DNA from 2 places in the Nonomuraea sp. NPDC005650 genome. Region 2 is predicted to be linked to the other one. Evidence: riboswitches for the same ligand, from Rfam matches in the RefSeq annotation. Region 2 holds a riboswitch; the other holds the start of a gene.
What was found. Region 2 has a riboswitch for cyclic di-AMP ahead of ABZS69_RS43015 (GH25 family lysozyme). Riboswitches for the same ligand answer to the same signal wherever they lie in the genome.
Positions count from the first base shown of each region.

Region 1: another riboswitch for cyclic di-AMP. It lies ahead of ABZS69_RS37745 (C40 family peptidase); the one in region 2 lies ahead of ABZS69_RS43015 (GH25 family lysozyme).

Region 1 covers NZ_JBEXCR010000025.1:100,649-105,911, forward strand. Annotated here, with positions in the region: gene ABZS69_RS37740 (3-isopropylmalate dehydrogenase) at 1-559, opposite strand, end outside; cyclic di-AMP (ydaO/yuaA leader) riboswitch at 660-803, shown strand; gene ABZS69_RS37745 (C40 family peptidase) at 981-1,382, shown strand; gene ABZS69_RS37750 (ROK family transcriptional regulator) at 1,414-2,580, opposite strand; gene ABZS69_RS37755 (sugar ABC transporter substrate-binding protein) at 2,682-3,779, shown strand; gene ABZS69_RS37760 (ATP-binding cassette domain-containing protein) at 3,780-4,499, shown strand; gene ABZS69_RS37765 (sugar ABC transporter permease) at 4,496-5,263, shown strand, end outside.
Region 2 covers NZ_JBEXCR010000031.1:113,831-119,093, reverse strand. Annotated here, with positions in the region: gene ABZS69_RS43020 (helix-turn-helix domain-containing protein) at 1-250, opposite strand, end outside; gene ABZS69_RS43015 (GH25 family lysozyme) at 384-1,160, opposite strand; cyclic di-AMP (ydaO/yuaA leader) riboswitch at 1,173-1,320, opposite strand; gene ABZS69_RS43010 (hypothetical protein) at 1,662-1,898, opposite strand; gene ABZS69_RS43005 (hypothetical protein) at 1,888-2,466, shown strand; gene ABZS69_RS43000 (Chromate resistance protein ChrB) at 2,597-3,073, shown strand; gene ABZS69_RS42995 (chromate resistance protein ChrB domain-containing protein) at 3,070-3,501, shown strand; gene ABZS69_RS42990 (MFS transporter) at 3,498-4,658, shown strand; gene chrA (chromate efflux transporter) at 4,666-5,263, shown strand, end outside.

The sequences.
Region 1 (5,263 bases), on a different contig from region 2:
TCTTGTGGACGAGCGTCAGCTTCTTGCGCGGCCGCGCGGCGGCCTTCTCGAACGCGTACCGCACCACGCGCTCGACGCCGTAGGCGGTGTTGAGCGACTCCTGGGTGGCGATCTCATGCGGCGTGCCGCGCCGCATGGCGCCGCCGGTGCCCGCGTAGAGGCCCTCGGTGCCCTCGCGGACGACGATCATGTCGATGTCGTCGGCCGTCGTGTCGGCCAGCGGGGTGGCCACGCCGGGGAACAGCTTGACCGGGCGCAGGTTGACGTAGTGGTCGAACTCGAAGCGGATCCGGAGCAGCAGGTCGCGCTCCAGGATGCCCGGCGGCACACTGGGGTCGCCCACGGCGCCGAGCAGGATCGCGTCGTAGCCGCGCAGCTCTTCGAGCACGCTGTCGGGCAGCGTCTCACCGGTACGGTGATAGCGTGCGGCGCCCAGGTCGTAGTGGGTGGGCTCGAACTTCGTGCCAACTGCCTCCAGGACCTTGAGCCCTTCGGCCACGACCTCGGTGCCGATCCCATCGCCGGGGATGACGGCCAGACGGATGTTACGCGACTCCATGGGCGGTACCTTACCGCGTCGTCTCGCCTGACGAACACTTCATCTCATTTTTCGGACGCCCACTTTGTCCGTATTGCGGTTTTTTGACCGTTTCGTTAAAGTCACCGACCAGCCTAATCCGCGCAACCGTTGCGTGGAGTCGGGGACCCACTTCCCCCTGGGGCGAGTCGGCATCCCCATGCCGTAGGGCTACTTCCAGGCCCGAGCCCGTCAGCTAACCCGGCCGGCCGCATGGAAGGACAGTCCCCTGTCTCGAATCGCCATCGTCCTGGCGGCGGGCACCGCCGGGCTCATTCTGGCCACCCCAGCCCACGCCACAGCCGCCCCCGAGAACCCCACCACTCTGACCGGCGCCGAGATCAAGAAGATCCAGGAGAAGCAGGCGCCGAAGCCCGCCTGGAAGATCGCCCTCAAGTTCGCCATGAGCAAGCGCGGCACACCGTACGTGTGGGGCGGCGCCAGCCCGAGCGGATACGACTGCTCCGGGCTCATGCTCAGGGCGTACGAGCACGCCGGGATCGAACTGCCCCGCACCGCGGCCGAACAGTACTCCGCGTTCGGCCGGAAGATCTCCTGGAAGCACCTCAAACCCGGCGATCTCGTCTTCTTCCACGACCTCGGGCACGTCGGGATGATCTCCCGGCCCGGCTACATGGTCCACTCGCCGCACACGGGTGACGTGGTCAAGGAAGAACGCCTGAGTCAATGGCGCCGGGACTCCTTCGTGGGCGGCGTCCGCCCCGACCCCAAGGGCGTACGGCTCTGGTCCAAGCTCCAGAAGCAGCGCGAAGACACGCCCACCACGCTCACGGCCACCCTGTAGCGGGCGCCGGCGTCCGCCTCCCCACGGGCGGTCAGGGGAGGCGGGCGTCGAAGATGAGGTCCCAGGCGCGGGTCCTGGCGTGGGCCACCGCGCCCAGCAGGACGCCGCTGTCGCCCAGCGTGCTGGCCACCACCGACGGCCGCAGCGGGCCGAGCTCGGCGATGCGGCTCTCGATGGCCGCCCCCAGGAGGTCGAGGTTGCGGCCCACGCCGCCGCTGAGCACGATCACCTCCGGATCCAGCACGGCCGCGACCGCCACCAGCAGGCCGCCGATGCGACGCCCCTCGGCCTCCACCACCGAGCGGGCCACGCGGTCGCCGGAGGCCGCCGCGGCGAAGACCTCCTTGGCCGTGCCCAGGGTCAGGCCGGCGGCACGGGCGGCGCGGACCACGCCGGGCGCGGCGGCCACCGCCTCCGTGGCGCCGTGGGCCAGGGCGTCGTCGGCCGGTGGCGCCGGGTCCTCGGCCGCGGGCACGTACGAGACCTCCCCCGCCGCTCCCCTGGCGCCCACGTACAGCTCGCCGTTGATCACGATGCCCATCCCGACGCCGGTCCCGATGGACACCAGCGCGAAGTTCGACTTGCCGCGCCCCTCCCCGTGCACGTGCTCGCCGACGGCGGCCAGGTTGATGTCGTTCTCGATGACGAGGTCGACCTCCAGCGCGGCGCGCAGGCGCTCGGCCAGGTCGGGGCCGGGCAGGTTGGGGGCGAACTCCAGGCGGCCGAGCGCCGGGTCGTACACGCCGGGCGACCCGACGACGGCGCAGGCGATGGCGGGCCAGTCGGCCTCGGCCTCGCGGGCGGCGGCCCGGCACAGCTCCCCGACCAGGACGGCCAGCTCGGCGGAGGTGCGGGCGGTGTTGCGCAGGTCCGTACGGCCGGCGAAGGTCCCGCGCAGGTCGGCGACGGCGACCCGGATCCAGTCGCGCCCGATGTCGACGCCGGCGACGTGGGTGGCGGCGGCGTTGACGTCGTACAGGGACGTGACCGGCCCTGGGCGGCCGGAGACCTCGCCGACGAGGTGAACCAGCCCGTCCTCCTCCAGCCCGGCCAGGGCCGCGGACACCGTGGGCTTCGACAGGCCGGTGATCTTGGCGAGGTCGGCGCGCGAGGCGGGGCCGTGCTCCTGAAGATGGTCGAGCAGGCGGCGCTCGTTCAGCACTCGCAGCAGCCGCGGATTACCCAGGTCGCCCCGCATCTCACCCTCCCTTGAAGAAGCAAACCCTAGCCAACTCGCCTGATAGTAAATTACCTTTCTTACCAAGCACAGGGGCGGCACATCCGGAAGGACGAAGTGCGATGCACCGAGCATGGCGATCAATCCCTGTCGCGGCGGTCCTCCTGACCGCCGCCTGTGGGAACACCGGCGGCAGCACCGGCGCCACCACCACGACCACGCAGGGCCAGGGCCAGGGCGGCAAGACGATCGCGCTGTTCCTGCCCGAGTCCAAGACCACCCGGTACGAGGCGTTCGACCGCCCGCTGTTCGAGGCGAAGGTCAAGTCGCTCTGCCCCGACTGCAAGATCCTCTACAGCAACGCCGAGCAGGACGCCCCCAAGCAGCAGCAACAGGTCGAGGCCGCGCTCACCCAGCAGGCCGACGTGCTGGTGCTCGACGCCGTGGACGCCAACGCCGTGGCCCCGCTGGTGAACCAGGCCAAGCAGAAGAAGGTCCCGGTCATCGCCTACGACCGGCTGATCTCGGGCATCGACTACGCGTACTACGTCTCGTTCAACAACGTACGGGTGGGCGAGATGCAGGGCCAGGCGCTGCTCGACGCCATGACCGCCAGGGGCACGGCGGCCAAGGGCCAGATCGTGATGATCCACGGCTCCCCCACCGACCCCAGCTCCGCCGACTACAAGAAGGGCGCCAAGAGCGTGCTGGACGGGAAGGTGAAGGTCGGCAGGGAGTTCGACACGCCGGACTGGAGCCCCGACAAGGCGCAGCAGGAGATGGAGCAGGCCATCACCGCGCTGGGCAAGGACACCGTCACGGGCGTGCTGTCCGCGAACGACGGCATGGCGGGCGGCGCGATCGCGGCCATGAAGCGCGCGGGCTACAAGCAGCTCCCGCCGATCACCGGCCAGGACGCCGAGCTGGCCGCCGTGCAGCGCATCCTCACCGGCGAGCAGTACATGACCATATATCTGGACATCAGGGCGGAGGCGGAGAAGTCCGCCGAACTCGCCGTCGCCGTCGCCAAGGGCGAGCAGCCCGTCGCCCCCGTCAAGGTCAACAACGGCGCGGCCGACATCCCGGCGTTCCTCCTCGATCCCATCCCCGTCACGGCGGACAAGGTCAAGGACACGATCGTGAAGGACGGCTTCTACACCGCCGCCCAGCTCTGCACGGGCGAGGTCAAGGCCGCCTGCGAGAAGCAGGGCATCCAGTAGATGCTCTCGGCGACAGGGATCTCCAAACGGTACGGCGCGGTCCAGGCCCTCGACGGGGCCGGCCTGGACCTGCGCGCCAGCGAGGTCGTGGCCCTCATGGGCGACAACGGCGCCGGCAAGTCCACGCTGGTCAAGGCCATCTCGGGGGTCGTGACGCCGGACACCGGCACGATCACCGTGGACGGCTCGCCGGTCAGGATCGCCAACCCGCACGACGCGCAGGCCCTCGGCGTCTCGACCGTCTACCAGGACCTCGCGCTCTGCGAGAACCTCGACGTCGTGGCCAACCTCTTCCTGGGCACCGAGCGCCGCCGCGGCTCGCTGCTGCGCCACATCGCCATGGAACGCGCGACCCGCGACCTCCTCGGCCAGCTCGACGTGCGCATCAGGGACATCAGGGTGCCGGTCGCCATGCTGTCGGGCGGCCAGCGGCAGTCGGTGGCCATCGCGAGAGCGCTCATCGGCGAGCCCCGGCTGGTCATCCTCGACGAGCCCACGGCGGCCCTGGGGGTCGAGCAGACGGCGCAGGTGCTGGCGCTGATCGGGCGGCTGCGCGAGCGCGGGCTCGCGGTGCTGGTCATCTCGCACAACCTCGCCGACGTGCGCGCGGTGAGCGACCGCGTGGTGGTGCTGCGGCTGGGCCGCAACGCCGGTGAGTTCCGTACGGCCGACGCCTCCCAGGAGGAGATCGTGGCCGCGATCACGGGGGCAGGGGCATGACCGACACGCTGGTACGCAGGCCGTACACGCCGAAGGTCGCGGTCGAGCGGCTGCGGCAGGGGGACGTCGGCGCGTGGCCGGTCGTCGGCGGGCTGATCGCGATCGCGATCGTGTTCAGCACGCTCAACGACCGCTTCCTGTCCCCCGAGAACCTCACCAACCTCGTGCTCCAGATGGCCGCCACCGGCACGATCGCGCTCGGCATCATCATGGTGCTGCTGCTCGGCGAGATCGACCTGTCGGCGGGCTCGGTCAGCGGCCTGTGCGCCACGATCATGACGATCGTCCACGTCAAGCAGGGCTGGAACCCGCTGCTCGCCATCCTCCTGGCGCTCGCCGTCGGGGCGGCGATCGGGTTCCTGCACGGCGTGATGCTGACCAAGCTGCGGATGCCGTCGTTCGTCGTGACGCTGGCCGGGCTGATGGGCTGGCTCGGCCTGCTGCTCTACCTGCTGCGCCAGGGCGGGACGATCAACCTGCCGTTCACCGGGTTCATCTCGAAGCTGAGCGACACCTGGCTGCCGGGCTGGCTGGCGTGGACGGTCGCGGCGGGCCTGGTGGCCGTGTCGGCGGGCGCGTCGCTCGCGGTCAGGAGGCTGCGGCTGGCCGCCGGGCTGCCGGTGGGGCCGCTGTGGTGGTCGCTGGCGAAGGCGGGCGGGCTCGCGGTGCTGCTCGCCGCGGCGGTGCTCGTCATGTCGGCGGACCGCGGCGTGCCGCTCCTGCTGATCATCTTCGGGGCGCTGGTGGTGCTGCTCGACCTCATG
Region 2 (5,263 bases):
GCTGGAGCTGGTACGCCTCGTCGTGCGCGAAGTCACGGGTGGGGGTCGGGTTGCGCCACATGTGCATGGGCGCGAAGGTCTTCTTGGCCACGCGCAGGGGGCCGAGTTCCGTCTCGTGGTCGTCGGCGTAGAAGTCCTGCGCGTGATCGCTGGTCATCTCGAAGTCCGACCCGCTGCAGATGCGCTCGCGCCAGCGGTCGAATCGTTCCTTCGTGGGGATGTCGTCGATCCGGAAAGCGTTCTCGATCACGTGCCCATTCTTGCCCGGGGCGCGAGGGGCGACGACTCCGCCGCCGTCGTCACGACATCGGGACCCGCCGTGGATCCGGTGCTCACTGACAACGGAAACCAGGGAGATCGGCGGGACCCGGTGGTGCGGCGGCTCAGACGGCGGGGCGGCCCAGGCCGCGCAGCTGGGCCGGGGTCAGCGCGGAGACGTTCTGGTCGATGGGGGAGTCGGTGTACTGGTGGATGGCCCAGGACTTCCAGTCGGCGGGCGGGGTGATGGCGCCCTTGGCCTTGCTGTAGTGGGCGACCCACAAGGGGTACTGGGCCAGGCCCTTGCCGTAGGTGTTGGCGAAGTTCCAGCCGCTGTAGATCATCGGGGTGATTCCGGTCTTGGCCTTCACGTGCGACAGCCAGGCCTTGGCCCAGGCGTTGACCTCGGCGACGGACCTGCCGTCGGTGGCCTCCAGGTCCAGGACCAGCAGGTCGCCGGCCTTGGCAGGCTGCGAGTTCACCATGGCGAGGAAGTACTCCGCCTCGGCGATGGGGTTGTTGCGGGGGTGGCCGAAGTGGTACGCCCCCCGCACGATCCCCTTCTTGCCCATTTCGCGCCAGTGGCGGGCGAACGAGGAGTCGCGGAAGGACGTGCCCTCGGTGGCCTTGATGATGCCGAACTGGGCCGGGCTGGCGGCCCAGTCGTACTGGGCCTCGTACCTGGAGACGTCCACGCCGTAGGTGAACGCCCTGGTCTCCTGCTGGGTTGTGTGCCGCGAGTCGTGGTCGGCGGTCGAAGCGAGCGCGGTGCCGGTCGCGCCCGTGAAGGCGGCGGTCCCGGCCAGGAGCGCGCCGGTGATGGCGAGGCTCAGGCGCTTGGCGGGAAGAGCGCGGTGGCTCTTGAGGGCATGGGTGAGTGCGGCAAGCCGGGGCTTGGGCATGAGGGTATTGACTCCTTGCTTCCATGCCGCCTACCGGGTTAGCTGACGGGTTCGGGCGTGGAAGTGCCCTACGGGCGCAGCCTGGGCTGGCGTCCGATTCACCCCGGAAGAGAATGGGTCCCCGGTTCCGCAGGGGATGCGGATTCGGCGGCCGTACGCAGCGCTTGGGGCGGCGTACGGTCTGGTCAACGAAACGGCAACGCAGCGGCGGAAATGCCGGCCGCTGCGCTTATCACGGATACATAAAGGTATATATCCCCCCATGGGTGGTGCAAGTGGGGCAAATCCGATCCCCGGTGGATCGGGCCCGAAGCGCCTTGCTGGTAGCAGGTTCGGAGCCAGGTAAAGGTTTGCGGGCTGCCGCTTCCAGGATCTCCCCGTGGCGGCTGAGGCGAGTGTGGCGACCAACCTGCGAACGGCCCCGTGCGGGCGGCGTCGTGAACGGGTGGCTGACGGGACAGCATTGTTCTTAGTGGACAGACGACTTGATCTTCACACTTTTCACCGGCTCTTCTCCTGAATGGGATAAGCCTGCGGCGTGGCGTCACGGAGCAGCTGACGGCGGCTGGAAACATCGTACGAGTCTCGGAGAACGTCGCTCTCCGGGGCAGTCGCGATCATGGCCGGTATTTCGGAGGAGTGGTACATGCTCACGCCAATTCCCCGAACGGCAGCCGTAGCCGCTCCCGGCAGGCCGAAGGCGCGTCTCTCGACCAGAAGAATGACCATGTCGACCATGGGCGGCTGCCTTTCGATGGTCGTGGCCGCCGCCTTGCCTCTTTCGGCGCACGCAGACAGCGTCGACCACCAGGACGACAGCCTCGACCTTGGCCGCGGCCGGTGTTCGCCGCGAACCTTCATCAGAGCCGATCGGCTTTCCCCGAGGAACTTTCTCGTGCCCCGCACCCGCTACATCGACGGCCCCGGCGGGTCGATGAAGGTGCAGGTCACACGGGAGCACCAGGTGCGCGCCGCCATCGAGGGATTCAACGACGGGCAAGCCGAGATCAGCACCGGCGACCTGGTGCGCAAACTACGAAGGATGGGGTTTTCCCATCTTCAAGAAGCGCACAAGGTCTTCGGCGGGCACAAATATGAGCGAAAGGTCAGCAAGGACATGTACGGCAACTTGTCGTACCGCGTCTTTGGCTACCGCATCGGGTGGTCGGCCTGGGCCGTCCTTGGCACGTGCCGCCACGTCCGGATCGATTCCGGAATCGCCAACGTGCCCGCCAGGGTCGAAGGCTGGCGATATTGGGAGACCAAGCACCCGCGGTTCAAGGGCCGCCGACTGTCTTTCGCGTGATGCCAGACCTCGGGACGTGACTCCCGTACCGCCGGCGTGAGCTCAATCTTGCCCACTTTTGACGGCTCTCGCCTGGACGCTGGAGTGCAACCATGGTTACTGTAACTGTGGTTGCAGCGAAGGAGGTCTGATGGCGGGCACGGTGGGGCAGTGGGTGCTGCTGGCGTACCGGATCCCGCGCCGGCCTTCGACGTTGCGGATCACGATCTGGCGCAAGCTGGACCGGCTCGGGGTGGCGCGGTTGGGCGACGGGCTGGTCGCTTTGCCTGCCGACGCGCGTACCCGTGAGCATTTGGAGTGGATCGCCGAGGAGATCGGCGAGATGGGCGGCAGCACGAGCATCTGGCTGGCCGCTGCCGGAAACGTGGCGCAGGAGAGGGCCATCGCCGCGGACATGCGCCTGGCGCGGGCGGAGGAATACCGCGCGGTGATCACGGAGGCCGGGGCGGCGGCGCGGGCGCGGCCCGGCGAGCGCAGCCGGGCGGTCAAGCGGCTGCAGGCCGAGCTGCGCAGGATCGGCCGCCGCGACTACTTTCCGCCCGCCGAGCGTGAGGCCGCGCAGCAGGCGGTACGCGTTCTGGCCCAGGCGACGGAGGGCGCCGTATGAGGTGGGCCACGCGTGCGGGAGTGCACATCGACCGGGCCGCGTGTGCCTGGCTGATCCGTCGCCAGGTCGATGCCGAGGCGGAGTTCGTGTTCGTGGGGGATCCCGCCGAGGTCCCGCCCGATGCCACGCCGTTCGACATGCGCGGGGTGGAGCTGTCGCACCACGGCGGCGACTGCAGCTTCGAGACGATCCTGCGCCGGTACGAACTGGACGATCCGGTGTTGTGGAAGCTGGCCGAGATCGTACACGAGGCCGACATCGACGACGAGAAGTTCGACGCGCCAGAAGCCGCAGGACTGGACGTGGTTCTGCGCGGGTTGTCGATGATCTGTGACGACCCGCGCGTCCTGGAGATCACGGGGCCGGTCTTCGACGGGCTGTACGAGTTCTACCGGCGCTCGCTGCTGCTGGGGCGCGAGCCGTCGTGATCCGCAATGTTGTCGGCATCCTGCTGGCCTCCCAGGCGCTACGCGGTCTGGGGTACGGCGTGGCGGCGGTTCAGCTGGGGGTGATCCTGCGGGCCGACGGGCTGTCGCCGGCCGAGGTGGGGCTGGTGCTGGCGGCCGTTCTGGCCGGCACGTTCGCCTCCAGCCTTGCGCTGGCACGCTGGGCCGATCGGGTCGGACGCCGGCGAACGTACGCGGCTCTCTACGGTGCGCTGACCTGCTGCGGGATCGTCATCGCGGCCGGGGCACCCATGTGGCTGCTCGCGGCGGTGGTGATGACGGGCGCGCTGTCGGTCGAGGTGATCGAGTCCGGGCCGTTCACCACGCTGGAGCAGGTGATGCTGGCGGGCACGGGGCGTCCGCGGCGGGAGGTCGTACGCGGGTTCGGGCTGTACAACGCGGTCGCGGCGGCCGCCGGGACGTTGGGTGCGCTGCTCGGGGCGCTTCCCGCGGATCGCCGGCTGCTCGGCGGTGTGCTGATCGTGGCCGGGGTCGCTGGCGCGGCGCTGGCGGCCCTCCTGCCCGCGAGCGTCGAGGCGCCGGCGACGGGCCTGACCCGTCCTCGGCTGCTTGCCCGGTCCCGTGGGTGGGTGGCCCGGCTGGCCGCACTGTTCGCGGCGGACAGCCTGGCCGGGGGGTTCGTGGTGCAGGCGTACATCGGCTACTGGCTCAGCGTGCGCTACGGCGCGACCACCCAGACGATCGGGATCACCTTCGCCGCGCTGGGTGTGTTGCAGACCGCCTCCCTGCTGGCAGCGCCGGTGGTGGCGGGCCGGATCGGGCTGTTGCGCACGATGGTGTTCACGCATCTGCCGTCGAACCTCCTGCTGGCCGCCGTCCCGTTCGCACCCGCCCTGCCGTGGGCGATCGCGCTGCTACTGGCCCGGGCGTGCCTGTCGCAGATGGACGTGCCGACCCGGCAGGCGTACGTGATGGCGCTGGTCCCGGCGGAGGAACGGACCGCGGCGGCCGCGGTCACGAACACCGCCCGCTACTTCACCCGGCCCGCCGGCCCCGCACTTGCGGGTTTGCTGCTGCCTCTCGGCCTGGCGCTGCCGTTCGTGATCGCGGGAGTCGCCAAGACCGGATACGACCTGACCTTGTGGCGGATCTTCCGGTCCGTTCGCCTGCCCTCATGAGGTGGCCGTGAGCATCGACGTCCATGCCGACGTGATCCCGTTCCGTCAGGCCGTACGCGCCTGGTTCCTGATCTCGCTGCAGACGTTCGGCGGTCCGGCCGGGCAGATCGCCGTCATGCAGCGCACGCTCGTGGAGGAGCGGCGCTGGATCGGCCAGCAGCGGTTCAACCACGCGCTCAACTACTGCATGCTCCTGCCGGGCCCGGAGGCCCAGCAACTGGCCATCTACGTGGGCTGGCTGCTGAACGGCACGCGCGGCGGCCTGGTGGCCGGGACGCTGTTCGTGCTGCCGGGCATGCTCGCGTTGCTGGCCCTGTCCGCGGTCTACGTGCTGTGGCAGGACACCGCGGTGGTGACCGCCTTGTTCGCCGGGATCGCCCCGGCGGTGCTGGCCATCGTGGCTCAGGCCGTCATCCGGGTGGCCAGGCGTTCGCTCACGCACCCGATCCTCGTCGTCACCGCCGTGGCCGCCTTCGCCGCGCTGGCGCTGTTCGGCGTGCCGTTCCCCGTCGTCATCGCCGTCGCCGCGCTCGTCGGCCGGACCGCTCACAAGCTGGCGCCGCACGCCTTCAAGACCGGTAACGGGCACGGCGGCGACGGCGGGC